Regions from separate parts of the Lysinibacillus sp. FJAT-14222 genome, predicted to be linked through region 1. Evidence: riboswitches for the same ligand, from Rfam matches in the RefSeq annotation. Region 1 holds a riboswitch; each other region holds the start of a gene.

Region 1 (3,195 bases):
ATAGTAATAGCGAAAATGCCTCACAAAGTGACAGTAGTAGCAAAAATGGAAATTCTTCTCAGAGTCAAAGTAGCAACAATGGCGGAAATGCTTCTCAAAGTGAAATTAGTAGCAATAGCGAAAATACTTCTCAAAATGAAAGTAGCAGCAATAGCGGAAATGCTTCTCAAAGTAATAGTAGTAGCAATAGCGAAAATGCCTCACAAAGTGACAGTAGTAGCAATAGCGAAAATTCTGCTCAATGTCAAAATAGCAGTAATGGCGGAAATGCTTCTCAAAGTGAAATTAGTAACAATAACGAAAATTCTGCTCAAAGTGAAAGTAGCAGTAATGGCGGAAATTCTACTCAAAATGAAAGTAACTGCAAGAGCGAAAATACTTCTCAAAATGAAAGTAACAGCAATGGCGGAAATGCTTCTCAAAATGAAAGTAGCAGCAATAGCGGAAATGCTTCTCAAAGTGAAAGTAGTAGCAATAACGAAAACGCTTCTCAAAGTGAAAGTAGCAGTAATGGCGAAAATTCTACTCAAAATAAAAGTGAAAACGATGCCGGCAGTGCTACACAGAATGATAGCGATACTGGAAATACTCCAAACAGTGATAAAAATAAAGATTCGTCGGAAAATTAATAACATAATGAAGTTAAAAATGATGACCTTGAAGTTATTAAGGTCATCATTTTTTCTTTACAATTGCTATTGAACAGCATTAAATATGATATTCAATTTGATCAACAAAATCCCATTCGTATGGTGTTTCTTGATAAACATAGTAATTCAACCAATTCGAGAATAATAAATGCGTATGGGCACGCCACGTATTAATTGGTTCATTTCCTGGATCATCATTTGGGAAGTAATTCACTGGTACATTAATATCTAATCCTTTCGCGACATCCCGACTATATTCATCAGCTAAAGTTGTCGCATCATATTCAAGGTGGCCGGTAATCATGATATTTTTATTGTCCTTAGATTGCACAATAAAAACACCAGCATCTTCTGAATAAGAGAGTAATCGTAAATCAGGATGGTTGCGTACTTCCTCAATAGAAACAGATGTAAAACGAGAATGTGGAGCTGTAAATAAATCACTGAAACCACGTACTAAATCCACTGTTAAATCCGTAATGACATGAGAATATACACCTGAGCATTTAGCAGGAAGCTCAATTTTGCCGATACCGTAATGATGATATAACGCTGCCTGTGCACCCCAACATATATGAAGGACCGATGTTACATTTTTCTTGGACCAATCCATAATTTCTGAAATTTCCTGCCAGTAGTTCACGTCCTCAAAAGCCATTTTTTCAACTGGCGCTCCCGTTATAATCATACCATCATAGCGGCGATGGCGAATTTGATGAAAGGTCGTGTAAAATAACTGTAAGTGTGATTTACTGACATTTTTCGATTCGTGCGTAGCTGTATTTAAAAATGTAATATTGACTTGTAACGGTGTATTACCAAGTAAACGTAGTAATTGCAGTTCTGTTTTCTCTTTTTCCGGCATTAGATTGAAAATTAATATATTTAACGGACGAATTTGCTGAGTTTTCGCTCTGTCCTCTTCCATTACGAAGATTTTTTCCTCACGTAAATGTTCTCCAGCTGGTAAGTTTTTCGGAATATTAATTGGCATCTTGCATTCCCCTCTCTTTTGTTTCTCTCTTTCTAACATCAATTTGTGCCTTAGTATCAATGCGCGGCCTTGCGCAAAGTTCATAAAGTCTTTAATCGATTATTAAACGATAAAATTAAAAAATCCCCCTCATTCCATTTGAGATAGAATGAGAAGGATTTTTATCACGTTCACTCTTATCTCTCAAAGGACAAATCCTTTGCTGGAATTAGCACCTTTCTAACTTTTGTTAGAGGTTGCTGAAGCGTCATCGGGCCAAATCCCTTAGCTTCTCTTGATAAGATTATTTAATTAAAAAGAATTGTAACATGAACAATTAAGAATATCAATAATACATAGAATATTTTGTTATTAACATGCATGGCATTTTGTAATTTGTTCAACACTAATCTTGGAGAGACGCATTGTTTATCTAGCGAAAGCGAAGCGTCAGCTACAAATCTTTTCTGTGCGAAAGCGAAGCGTCAGCTACAAATCTTTTTTGCGCGACAGCGGCAATTACGACAATGCGAAATTGATGGAAAACATGCAGTACTTATGTTAACATATACCTTTAGTAACAGAGAGGAACGTGAAAAGTTTGATTAAAATTGAATTTCCAAAACCAGATTTAGTGATTCGCCAACGCGAGCAAGATTTAAAGCCAGGTGATGTGCCAATCACACCTTACCATGGTTTTATCGACTTCCATAAAATCACGCGTGAAAACGGTGGTATTTTCTTATTCTATAACGAAGAGAACGAACTATTATTTGTCGGTAAAGCACGTAAAATTCGTCAACGTATTAAAAAGCATTTTGAGGACAATGTTTCACCGTTGAAAAATCATCGTGATGAAATTTTCAAAATTGAAGTGTATGAAGTAGAAGATCCAATGGAACGTGAAATTTACGAAACTTACGCGATCAATACATTCCGCGCTAAATACAATGTTGATAAAGTATTTTATTCATAAGACGACAGTCGCTGTTTAACAAAAAAAAGAATCTGCTTAGAGCAGATTCTTTTTTTAATGCCTTTACTCCAAGAAAAATGCTTTACGTTCTTTAGTAATCCATTCTTCAAGCTCCTTATCATCACGCTTTAACAGTCGATTGACAAGGACGTCATGCCATATATAATCCTCTAGTAAATAAATATGAACTGGGTCATTTGTAATAAAAGCCGTTTCCTGATTTGACGGTGAGTGGCCATAAATCATTTTCTGACCATCTACAGATAAAATAAACCAATGAGGCGTGGAAGATTTTCTCGTATATTGTGTTATGCGGTGCCGGTCAATAGATGCCTCATTTTCCTCCACAAACAGTGTAATTCCACGAACTGGAACATGCTCAGACACCTCATGAATATCTTCTCGTAATGCTTCATACATATCTTCCCACATCGATAATATGACTTTTTTCTCCGCTTTTTTTAATAATGACTGACAATAATTGACGATTGCCTCTTTTCCTTTTAGCGTGACAACCTTATGCTCCGCTTCCTGCTCTTTTACCTCTAATTTTTCTAATTGATCACTAATTGACGTGAAATTCGATTGCCAACGTT
Region 2 (3,195 bases), on a different contig from region 1:
CCAGCTTTTTCTTTTAATGCGTCAGCTTTGTCTGTTTGTTCCCAAGGTACATTTAAGTCAGTACGACCGAAGTGACCATATGCTGCAGTTTGTTTATAAATAGGGCGACGAAGGTTAAGCATTTTAATAATTCCAGCTGGACGTAAATCAAATAGCTCGCGTACCCAATTTACAATTTCACTTTCCTTCACTTTTCCTGTCCCAAATGTATCAACAGCAATAGAAACTGGCTGAGCAACACCAATTGCATAAGCTAATTGTACTTCAGCACGTTCTGCTAAGCCTGCTGCTACGATATTTTTTGCCACATAGCGTGCTGCATATGCCGCTGAACGGTCCACCTTAGTTGCGTCCTTACCAGAGAAAGCACCTCCGCCATGACGTGCATAGCCACCGTATGTATCAACGATGATTTTACGGCCAGTTAGACCAGCATCCCCTTTTGGACCACCTATTACGAAACGGCCAGTTGGGTTGATGAAATATTTAGTATCAGCATCTAGTAATTCACTTGGAACAACTGGGGCAATAACGAATTCTTTTAAATCTGCTTGAATTTGTTCAAGCGTCGCTTCTTCATCATGCTGTGTTGAAATAACAATCGTATCTACACGCACTGGTACATTGTTTTCATCATATTCAATCGTCACTTGCGTTTTTCCGTCTGGACGTAAATATGCTAGTTCACCAGATTTACGTGCTTCAGTTAAACGACGAGCCAATTTATGCGCTAAACTAATCGGTAATGGCATAAGCTCTGGTGTTTCGTTACATGCAAACCCGAACATTAAGCCTTGGTCACCTGCACCAATAGCCTCAATATCAGCGTCAGTCATAGAGCCTTCACGCGCCTCTAAAGCTTGATCAACACCCTGTGCAATATCAGGCGATTGTTCACCAATAGCAAGAAGCACTGCTAGGTTTTCAGCATCAAAGCCATATTTTCCTCGTGTATAACCGATTTCTGCTACAGTATCGCGGACAATACCTTTCATATCTACATAGGTAGAAGTAGTAATTTCTCCTGCTACTAATACTAAGCCTGTTGTTACTGTTGTTTCACACGCTACACGTGCATTTGGATCTTCTGCTAAAATAGCATCTAAAATGGCATCCGAGATTTGGTCACAAATTTTGTCTGGATGTCCTTCTGTTACACTCTCTGATGTAAACAGTCGACGGTTTGTCATTTGGTTTTCCTCCTATTACGCTTATAAATAGTATTTGCGAATTAATACGGTACTCATTACCCATGTCAAGCTCGCTCCTATGGATTGAACTCTCAAGCCGTTGCTGCTGTCGTTTCACTTTCGCACAAAAAAATAGCTGCTGCTTTTAACACGAGATTTCGAAAGATCCGTCATTATAATAAGGAAAGAACTACATATACTTACCTTTAGATTTGTTTTTAACAATAAAAAAATCCTTTTCTCACGCTTACTTAACATGAGGAAAGGAATAATGACTTCGTAACCTTTCACTCTTATCGTTCAAGGGGTTTCCCCTTGCATCAGGTTGGCACCAACGCATGTCGTGAAATAGTTCATGCAGGTTGCCGGGTTTCATAGGGCCTGACCCTCCACCAGCTCGGGATAAGAGTATCCGTTCAATATCTCATATTACGTAAAAGGTCGAACGTTGTCAAATATTTTTGCTGTATTATATAAAGGAAATAGGGAATTCGATGAGTTTCAATACTTTTTACACTTGGATTATGCTGTAAATTGAAGCAAAATAATCCCTACTCTCCACCTTATATCATGTGTTAACATATGTGTGACCCTTTAATCTTCATTCAGCAAGTATTTAGCGAAAGTGCAACGTCATCTACAAATGTCTTTTGTAGCGAAAACGAAGTTATTAGCTACAGAAGGCTGCCCTCTCTACATGTGGTGGATGAATATGGTTGTAGACCCCTTTTCAGTCGGTGACAAGCTCCAACTGATAAAAAAGACAGGTAAGAACCTCACATCCTGTGCGAACCTCATGTTGACCAAAAGCTTCCAAACGTAATTCAGCTGTGACGAAGATTATCTAATCAAATAGGGGAAAAAGCATTCTAAAAACGAATAAATTTACTTTTTGTCGTTTTCTTGAAAAGTATTAAAATCTCTAAAATAATTTCCGAATTAGTATAGATTATTTAAGCAATTGTGTTATACTATTTTTGAAAATAAGAAATTCTCCCTCAAACTCTAGGGAATACTATAAAAAAGGATGGTATTTAATCGATGAATTCAGTAGAAATTGCAAACGAACTGAAGGAATTATTAAGCGGCGGTAACATTAATGTTCAACTTTCAGTACCACAATTAGCTGAAAAAGCTACAGCTCGTGGTGAAGCTATGTTAACAGTAGATGGTGCAGTTCGTGCAGAAACTGGCAAATACACTGGTCGTTCACCTAAAGATAAATATACGGTAGAAGAAGAAAGCTCAAAAGATCAAATTGACTGGGGAAAAGTAAACCGACCAATTTCTTCTGAAGTGTTCGATAACTTATATGTAAAAGTAGTAAAATATTTAAAAGAACGTGACGAATTATTCGTATTCAAAGGCTTTGCTGGTGCTGACAAAGATTCGCAATTAAGCATCCAAGTAATCAATGAATATGCTTGGCACAACCTTTTCGCTCATCAATTATTTATCCGTCCAACTGAAGAAGAATTAGCTTCTCATGTTGCTGACTTCACAGTTATCTCAGCTCCTAACTTTAAAGCAGACCCTGCTGTTGATGGTACAGCTTCTGAAACATTCATCATTGTATCACTTGAAAAGAAAATTATCCTAATCGGTGGTACTGAATACGCTGGTGAAATCAAAAAATCTATTTTCGGTATTATGAACTACTTATTACCACAACAAGGCATCCTTTCAATGCACTGCTCATCAAACGTTGGTGAAGCTGGCGATGTTGCATTATTCTTTGGTTTATCTGGTACTGGTAAAACTACTTTATCTGCTGATCCTGACCGTAAGCTTATCGGTGACGATGAACACGGTTGGTCTGATAATGGTGTATTCAACATCGAGGGCGGTTGCTATGCAAAAACAATTAACCTTTCTGCTGAAAAAGAACCAGAAATCTACAACGCAATCCGCTTCGGTTCTGTTTTAGAAAACGTAGCTGTTGATCCAGAAACTCGAGTTTGTGACTATGATGATGGTTCATTAACAGAAAATACACGTGTAGCTT
Region 3 (3,195 bases), on a different contig from region 1:
GTAAGCCAAATGCTGCGACCATTCCTAGTAGTATTGGTACAACTGCGCCTGCACGTGCAGTAGCAGAAGGGACAAAGAATGCGAGCGCTATAGATACTAAAATAGCACCAAATACAATGGCTTTCGTTTTTGTCCCTACTAGTGACAGTATCCATAGCGCAAGACGTTTATGTAAATTGGTAATTTGCATGGCTGCTGCTAGGAAAAGAGCAGCGGCTACTAGTGCAACAGCAGAGTTACTAAATCCACTTAATGCCAATTTTAACGCATCTGATGTTCCTAGCACTGTCGCTGGATCTTCCATTGATGGAGCTAAACCTAGTAAAATTGTAACAAGAGCAATAATCATGGCTGAGCTAACGGGGTAGGATACTGCTTCAGTAACCCAAAGAATGACTGCGAAAGCTAAGATGGCTAGAGCTCGTTGTCCAGCTACAGGTAAATCGCCGTTGTTAGGTAAAAAAGTAATGATGATTAGTAAAGCGAAGGCTAATCCAATCCAGAGCGGCTTCAAATTACGTTTTGGTTTTGCTTGTTCAGAAGTAGACATACTTTTTCATCCTTTCTACATGACTACAATTTTCTATAACATCGGCTAGTAAGATGCTTTTTTAAGAAAGTAATTTGTATATTTATTGTAAAAAAAACCAGTATGTGAAATACTCTCTATTTATAGCGATAATAGGCGGTTACGAGAAAATATATGGTCATAGAAAAGACAAAAATATCCAAAGTAATATTATTTCTTTTTCTTGAATGCAGAAGTTACTTTAGGCTCAGTTCCCTGAATTAAGCGTTGTATATTTTCGATATGCAAAATGATCGCTATTCCTAAAAGTAGTAGGGCTATAATTGTCGGGCCTACTCCAGGAATCCATAAATATGTTGCTGTACAAAAAACAAGATAAAATTCAAGTACACCGACAATTAGATAATTCGTCGTGAAGGACAAAAGAACAAATAAAATGAGTGCAAATAAACCAATTTTCCAATCGATTGCAAGTAATATCCCTATGATTGATGCAGTTCCTTTACCGCCATTGAAGCCCATATGGAATGGGAAATTATGACCAAGAATGACACCAGCAGCTATGATATAGGTTAAGAGCCAAACTTGTATTTCTGTTAAATGTGTTGCATCTGCTAGATAGATATGGGCACTGATAATAGCTGCTACGCCTTTACCAATATCGATAAGTGCAACTAATACGCCGTATTTCCATCCAAGGGAAAGTGTTGCATTGGATGCACCTGCATTGCCATGACCAGTCTTTTTTAAATCTACCCCGGATAAAAACTGAGCAACTTTAGAGCCGTGAATACAACCAATTAAATAACCAACAAGAAGAAAAATGATAACGGCTTTTAACATAAAAGTTCTCCTTTCAAAATAAATAGGATCATCACCAAAATTTAGGGCTAACACTTTAAAACGTATGTCATTGCATATAAGTTGATTGGAGTGGAGACTGGGCGACTCCTTGGGATCTGTGCGAAAGCGAAGCGACAGCAACAAAGCGCCCAGTCGGAACGGAAATCAACCCAACTTTTGGTGGTAAACCAATAGATACTAAAATAGTGTATGCGTTCGTTTTACGTAAAAAAGCAGACAGAAGTTTCGGAAAAAATAAAATTTTATTGTTGACAGAAAAAAAGTCTATGTTTATACTGTGTAACAACGATGGAAATTGAATCTCATACTCTTATCAAGAGCGGCGGAGGGATAGGCCCTATGATGCCCGGCAACCAGTAAGTGACGAACTTGCTAAGGTGCTAATTCCTACAGATTCTTACTTGGATCTGGCAGATAAGGGGAGGAAAACTTGCAACCGCAACCCTCTTCTTAGCTGAAGGGGGTTTTTGTTTTCTACAGAAAAAATCCTCCTCATCTCCGGTACCATCGTAAAAAAGTAACCATTTGGAGGTAGACAATGACAAATTTTAAACCAGAAACATTGCTGTTACATGGTGGCCAAGAGCCAGACCCGGTAACAGGATCTCGCACAGTACCCGTATATCGCTCAACAGCTTTCGTTTTTAAAGACACAGCTCATGCGCAACGTCTTTTTGCTTTAGAGGAAGCGGGCAATATTTACACACGTATTACAAACCCAACTGTAGATGTTTTTGAAAAACGCGTCGCTTTATTAGAAGGCGGTACAGCAGCGGTAGCACTTTCATCTGGTGCAGCAGCTATTGCATTTTCAATTTTAAACCTTGCTGGGGCAGGGGATGAAATTGTTGCAGGTAGCTCTTTATACGGAGGTACTTATAATTTATTGGCAAACACACTACCAAACTACGGTATTAAAACAATTTTTGTAGACGAAACAAATCCAGAAAATTTCAAAGCAGCTATTACGGATAAAACAAAAGCGGTGTTCGCTGAAATTTACGGTAACCCAAGTTTAAAAGTGCTAGACATTGAGGCAGTAGCGAATATAGCACATGAAAACGGCTTGCCATTAATTATTGATAGCACATTTGCTTCACCTTATGGCTCAACACCAATTGACTTCGGTGCCGATATCGTCGTTCATTCCGCAACAAAATGGATTGGAGGCCATGGTACAACTTTAGGCGGCGTTGTCGTAGACGCAGGGAAGTTTGATTGGACTCGTGGACGTTTCCCAGGCTTTACTGAACCAGATGCTTCTTATCATGGTTTGCGTTATGGTATTGACACAGCAGCGGCTGCATTTGCCACAAAACTGCGAGTGCAATTACTACGCGACTTCGGTCCAACATTAAGTCCAGATGCAGCATTTAATTTATTACAAGGTTTAGAAACGCTTCATTTGCGTATTCCTAAACACAATGAAAATGCGTTAGCGGTAGCTGAATATTTACGAAACCACCCATCTGTGGAATATGTAAATTACAATGGCTTAGAAGATTTCCCTACTCATGATTTAGCAAAAAAATATTTGAGAAATGGCTTCGGTTCAGTGCTTACATTTGGTATTAAAGGTGGACGTGAAGCAGGGCGTAAATTAATCGATAGTGTGAAATTATTCTCGCACGTAGCAAATGTAGGGGATGCTAAATCATTAATTATCCATCCAGCATCTACTACACATCAGCAACTATCAGCTGAGGAGTTAATCCAAACTGGCGTAACCGAGTCGCTCATTCGCTTATCCATCGGTTTAGAGGCAGTGGAAGACATTATTGCAGATTTAGAACAAGCTATTG
Region 4 (3,195 bases), on a different contig from region 1:
TCAGTAGAGACCCTTAGCCCATATTACTAAGGATATACGAATGGTTTTCTAGTACACATGGAATTATTCAACAATAACTTTAAACATTAGTGTTTCATTAAAATCAATATTTTTAAAGTAATTTCAACATGTTGCGTAATCATTAAATAGACATTAGCTATTTTTTTAAAAATGATTAATTGTATTGTTAAGTTCCATAGTTAAATTCATCAACACTTCATTTAATGCTGCTAGTCCTTCTGTGGACGCAATCGTCTCCTGAGAGGAAGCACCCATCGTTTTGATCATGCTCATTGTTTTCTTTGGAACTGGACAATATTTGTAACAATTATAATTTCAGACTTTTGCGATGAATCGAACTAAAATATACTCATCCATACAAGGAAACTTTTTGCCGGTAGGAAGAAAGTCTCGAAGCTCCATCATCCCTCATTTATTAGCAGACAATTCTAACCTTTCCGCCCATTACCATTATAAAGAATACTTTATAAATTTCAATAATAAATCGAAAAGACTATAAAATCCCCTTATTTTTAATAAACTATTCACATTTCTAGGTAAAAAAGAACAGAAGATGTTCGTAGGACGATACATGATAGTAGACGAAAGTTTTTCCGAATTGATTTGCCTTATCCATTAAAAAGTAGATTTTGAGGTGATGAATCATGATGACGAAGTATCAAATTAATGAACGCGAACAGCTAGAAATGTTAACGATTGATCAATTGGTACCGTAAGATCAATTAGTGAGAAAACAAGAGGCAACGATTGACGTGTTTCACGTAAAGAAATAGATCGCTTTTTAGAAAGTCATAGTTTCTAATATTCTCTGGAGAGGATTTTCCATTAGTGAAATAATATATTATTACTAAGAGGATTATTCATCTTCTTTTATATCTCGCCCCTAGCAATCGATATAGAAGGTAGCGGTATTGTGCCTTATCAAATCAACTAGAGGTGTTCTAGTGGCTTTTAATATATTTTTTCCTTTTTAAAAACCAGAATACTATTTATAACATTGTTAAATTAAATTTTTTCTTAAGAAAAAGTTTTATATGTTACTTTGAAAATAAAGTTCGATTAAAAACATGTTGCAAATATAGATATTTTATTATAGTATTTTATTATTGTGCAAAAAAAATAATGTTTTTCTTCTTATCAAGAGAGATGGAGGGACTGGCCCTATGAAATCTCGGCAGCGGAACTTAGTGATTAAGTTACCGTGCCAAATCCAGCAAGCAATGGCTTGGTAGATAAGAGGAGTGTTTTATAGATATAAGGCCTCTTCTTGTTGTTTCAAGATGAGGCCTTTTTTAGTGAGAAATGGACAAAAGACGTGTCCATTTTTAATTTTTGGAGGTAGAACAATGAAGAAAGAGAATCCATGGGCGCTAATCCCATTTGTAGTTTTTTTAGTTTTATTTATTGGTTCTGGGGTTATTACAGGTGATTTTTATGCCTTCCCTGTCATTGTAGCTATTGCCATTTCGGGCGCTGTGGCTCTGGCGATGAATCGAAAAGAAACGTTTTCGCGAAAGGTTGATATTTTTTGCAAAGGCGCAGGAAATTTAAATGTCATGCTGATGGTTCTTATTTTTCTCTTGGCTGGGGCCTTTTCAGCGGTAACAAAAGGCATGGGTGCAGTGGACTCCACTGTTAACTTTGCTTTATCGGTCGTTCCGCCAAACTTACTTGTTGTAGGCCTGTTCATCATTGCCTGCTTTATCTCCCTATCAATGGGTACATCGGTGGGTACGATTGTTGCACTAGCGCCAATTGGAGTTGGGATCAGTGAGCATACCGACCTTTCCATGGCTTTAGTAATGGCCTCGATTGTTGGCGGTTCGATGTTTGGCGATAATTTATCCATTATTTCAGATACAACCATTACTGCCGTTCGTTCACAGGGCGCACAAATGAAGGATAAATTTAAGGTAAATTTCTGGATTGTGTTGCCCGCAGCTATTATAACGAGCATTATTTTTGGAGTTATCACAATGGGTGAAACAGCTCAAGTGGAGCATTTAAGCTATAATTGGATAAAAATTGTTCCCTATGTTCTGGTTATTATTTTAGCGTTAACCGGAATGAATGTATTCCTTGTTCTGGCACTTGGGATTGTTCTCGCCGGGGCTGTTGGTTTAGCGGATGGCAGCTATCATTTAATGAGCCTTTTACAAAAGATTGGCGAAGGAATGTCAGGTATGTATGAAATGGCATTTCTTGCGATATTAATTGCTGGGATGGTAGAGGTTATTAGGTTTAACGGAGGAATCGACTTCCTACTTCACCTTGCGACACGAAGAATTAAATCGAAAAAGGGTGCTGAATTTGGGATTGCCGGCCTTGTGGGTCTAACTAATTTATCTACGGCTAATAATACAATTGCTATTTTAATTGCTGGTCCGCTTGCAAAAAATATTGCTGACCAGTATGGGATTGAACCAAGAAAGTCCGCAAGTATATTAGATATTTTCTCCTGTACGATCCAAGGTCTTCTGCCATACGGAGCCCAATTCCTGGCAGCCGCAAGCGTAGCCCGAATATCACCAGTGAGCATGCTGCAATACTCTTTCTATCCGATTTTGATAGGGATTTGTGGGATTATTGCTATTCTTAGTGGATACCCAAAACTAAAGAAAGCCTGAACTTTATCACTTTAAAGTAACTGATGTGGCTTTAAAAAATATTGATTTTTTATTGAAATAATCCAATCGTTTTGAAAAGAATTTAATCAAAACGATTGGATTTTTTTATTTGAGGTTAGTCTTTTTTGATAAATAATTTTAATAAGGTTGATTAAATGATTTTCAAGAATTTTCCCCCTTAATTTCCTCGTATTTAAGAGAAAGACCCAAAGTAATTAGTTCACTTCAAGTCTAACCTTCATTCTTCAACTAAATAATGGTAGATATCATAATGCACAGGTTGCTCTAGTACTAAATTCATCGTAACGACTGATAGATGATTTCCTTTTCCATCAGGCATTTTTTCGTTTTTTGCACTACCATCTGCAATGTCTGCTTGGCCCAGGTAATAGAAATCTGTGCCTTCACCGTCATCTTTTTTCGTAAATAGATGAATTTTCATCCCTGACTCTTTATAAGTTAAGATGTTCTTTACTTCAACGGAATCCAACGTTAAACGATTACGGGTGAACCATCTAAATAGTTCGGGTGCTAAAAATTCATCACC

The links. Region 1 has a riboswitch for S-adenosylmethionine ahead of metA (homoserine O-succinyltransferase). Riboswitches for the same ligand answer to the same signal wherever they lie in the genome.
Region 2: linked by a shared signal. The riboswitch ahead of metK (methionine adenosyltransferase) and the one ahead of metA (homoserine O-succinyltransferase) in region 1 are both predicted to bind S-adenosylmethionine.
Region 3: linked by a shared signal. The riboswitch ahead of AN161_RS09250 (O-acetylhomoserine aminocarboxypropyltransferase/cysteine synthase family protein) and the one ahead of metA (homoserine O-succinyltransferase) in region 1 are both predicted to bind S-adenosylmethionine.
Region 4: linked by a shared signal. The riboswitch ahead of AN161_RS04270 (Na+/H+ antiporter NhaC family protein) and the one ahead of metA (homoserine O-succinyltransferase) in region 1 are both predicted to bind S-adenosylmethionine.

What each region holds. Positions count from the first base shown of each region.
Region 1 is NZ_LIYL01000012.1:3,405-6,599, reverse strand. It holds gene AN161_RS27370 (endospore germination permease) at 1-629, shown strand, start outside; gene metA (homoserine O-succinyltransferase) at 709-1,644, opposite strand; SAM riboswitch class I at 1,818-1,928, opposite strand; gene AN161_RS28615 (hypothetical protein) at 2,020-2,232, shown strand; gene AN161_RS05880 (nucleotide excision repair endonuclease) at 2,225-2,599, shown strand; gene AN161_RS05875 (TrmB family transcriptional regulator) at 2,663-3,195, opposite strand, start outside.
Region 2 is NZ_LIYL01000007.1:34,984-38,178, forward strand. It holds gene metK (methionine adenosyltransferase) at 1-1,190, opposite strand, end outside; SAM riboswitch class I at 1,481-1,599, opposite strand; gene pckA (phosphoenolpyruvate carboxykinase (ATP)) at 2,232-3,195, shown strand, end outside.
Region 3 is NZ_LIYL01000019.1:50,233-53,427, reverse strand. It holds gene AN161_RS09260 (DASS family sodium-coupled anion symporter) at 1-550, opposite strand, end outside; gene AN161_RS09255 (glycerol-3-phosphate acyltransferase) at 740-1,372, opposite strand; SAM riboswitch class I at 1,701-1,814, shown strand; gene AN161_RS09250 (O-acetylhomoserine aminocarboxypropyltransferase/cysteine synthase family protein) at 1,932-3,195, shown strand, end outside.
Region 4 is NZ_LIYL01000010.1:87,275-90,469, reverse strand. It holds purine riboswitch at 1-60, opposite strand, end outside; gene AN161_RS30935 (hypothetical protein) at 166-288, opposite strand; SAM riboswitch class I at 1,153-1,260, shown strand; gene AN161_RS04270 (Na+/H+ antiporter NhaC family protein) at 1,368-2,648, shown strand; gene AN161_RS04265 (DEAD/DEAH box helicase) at 2,887-3,195, opposite strand, start outside.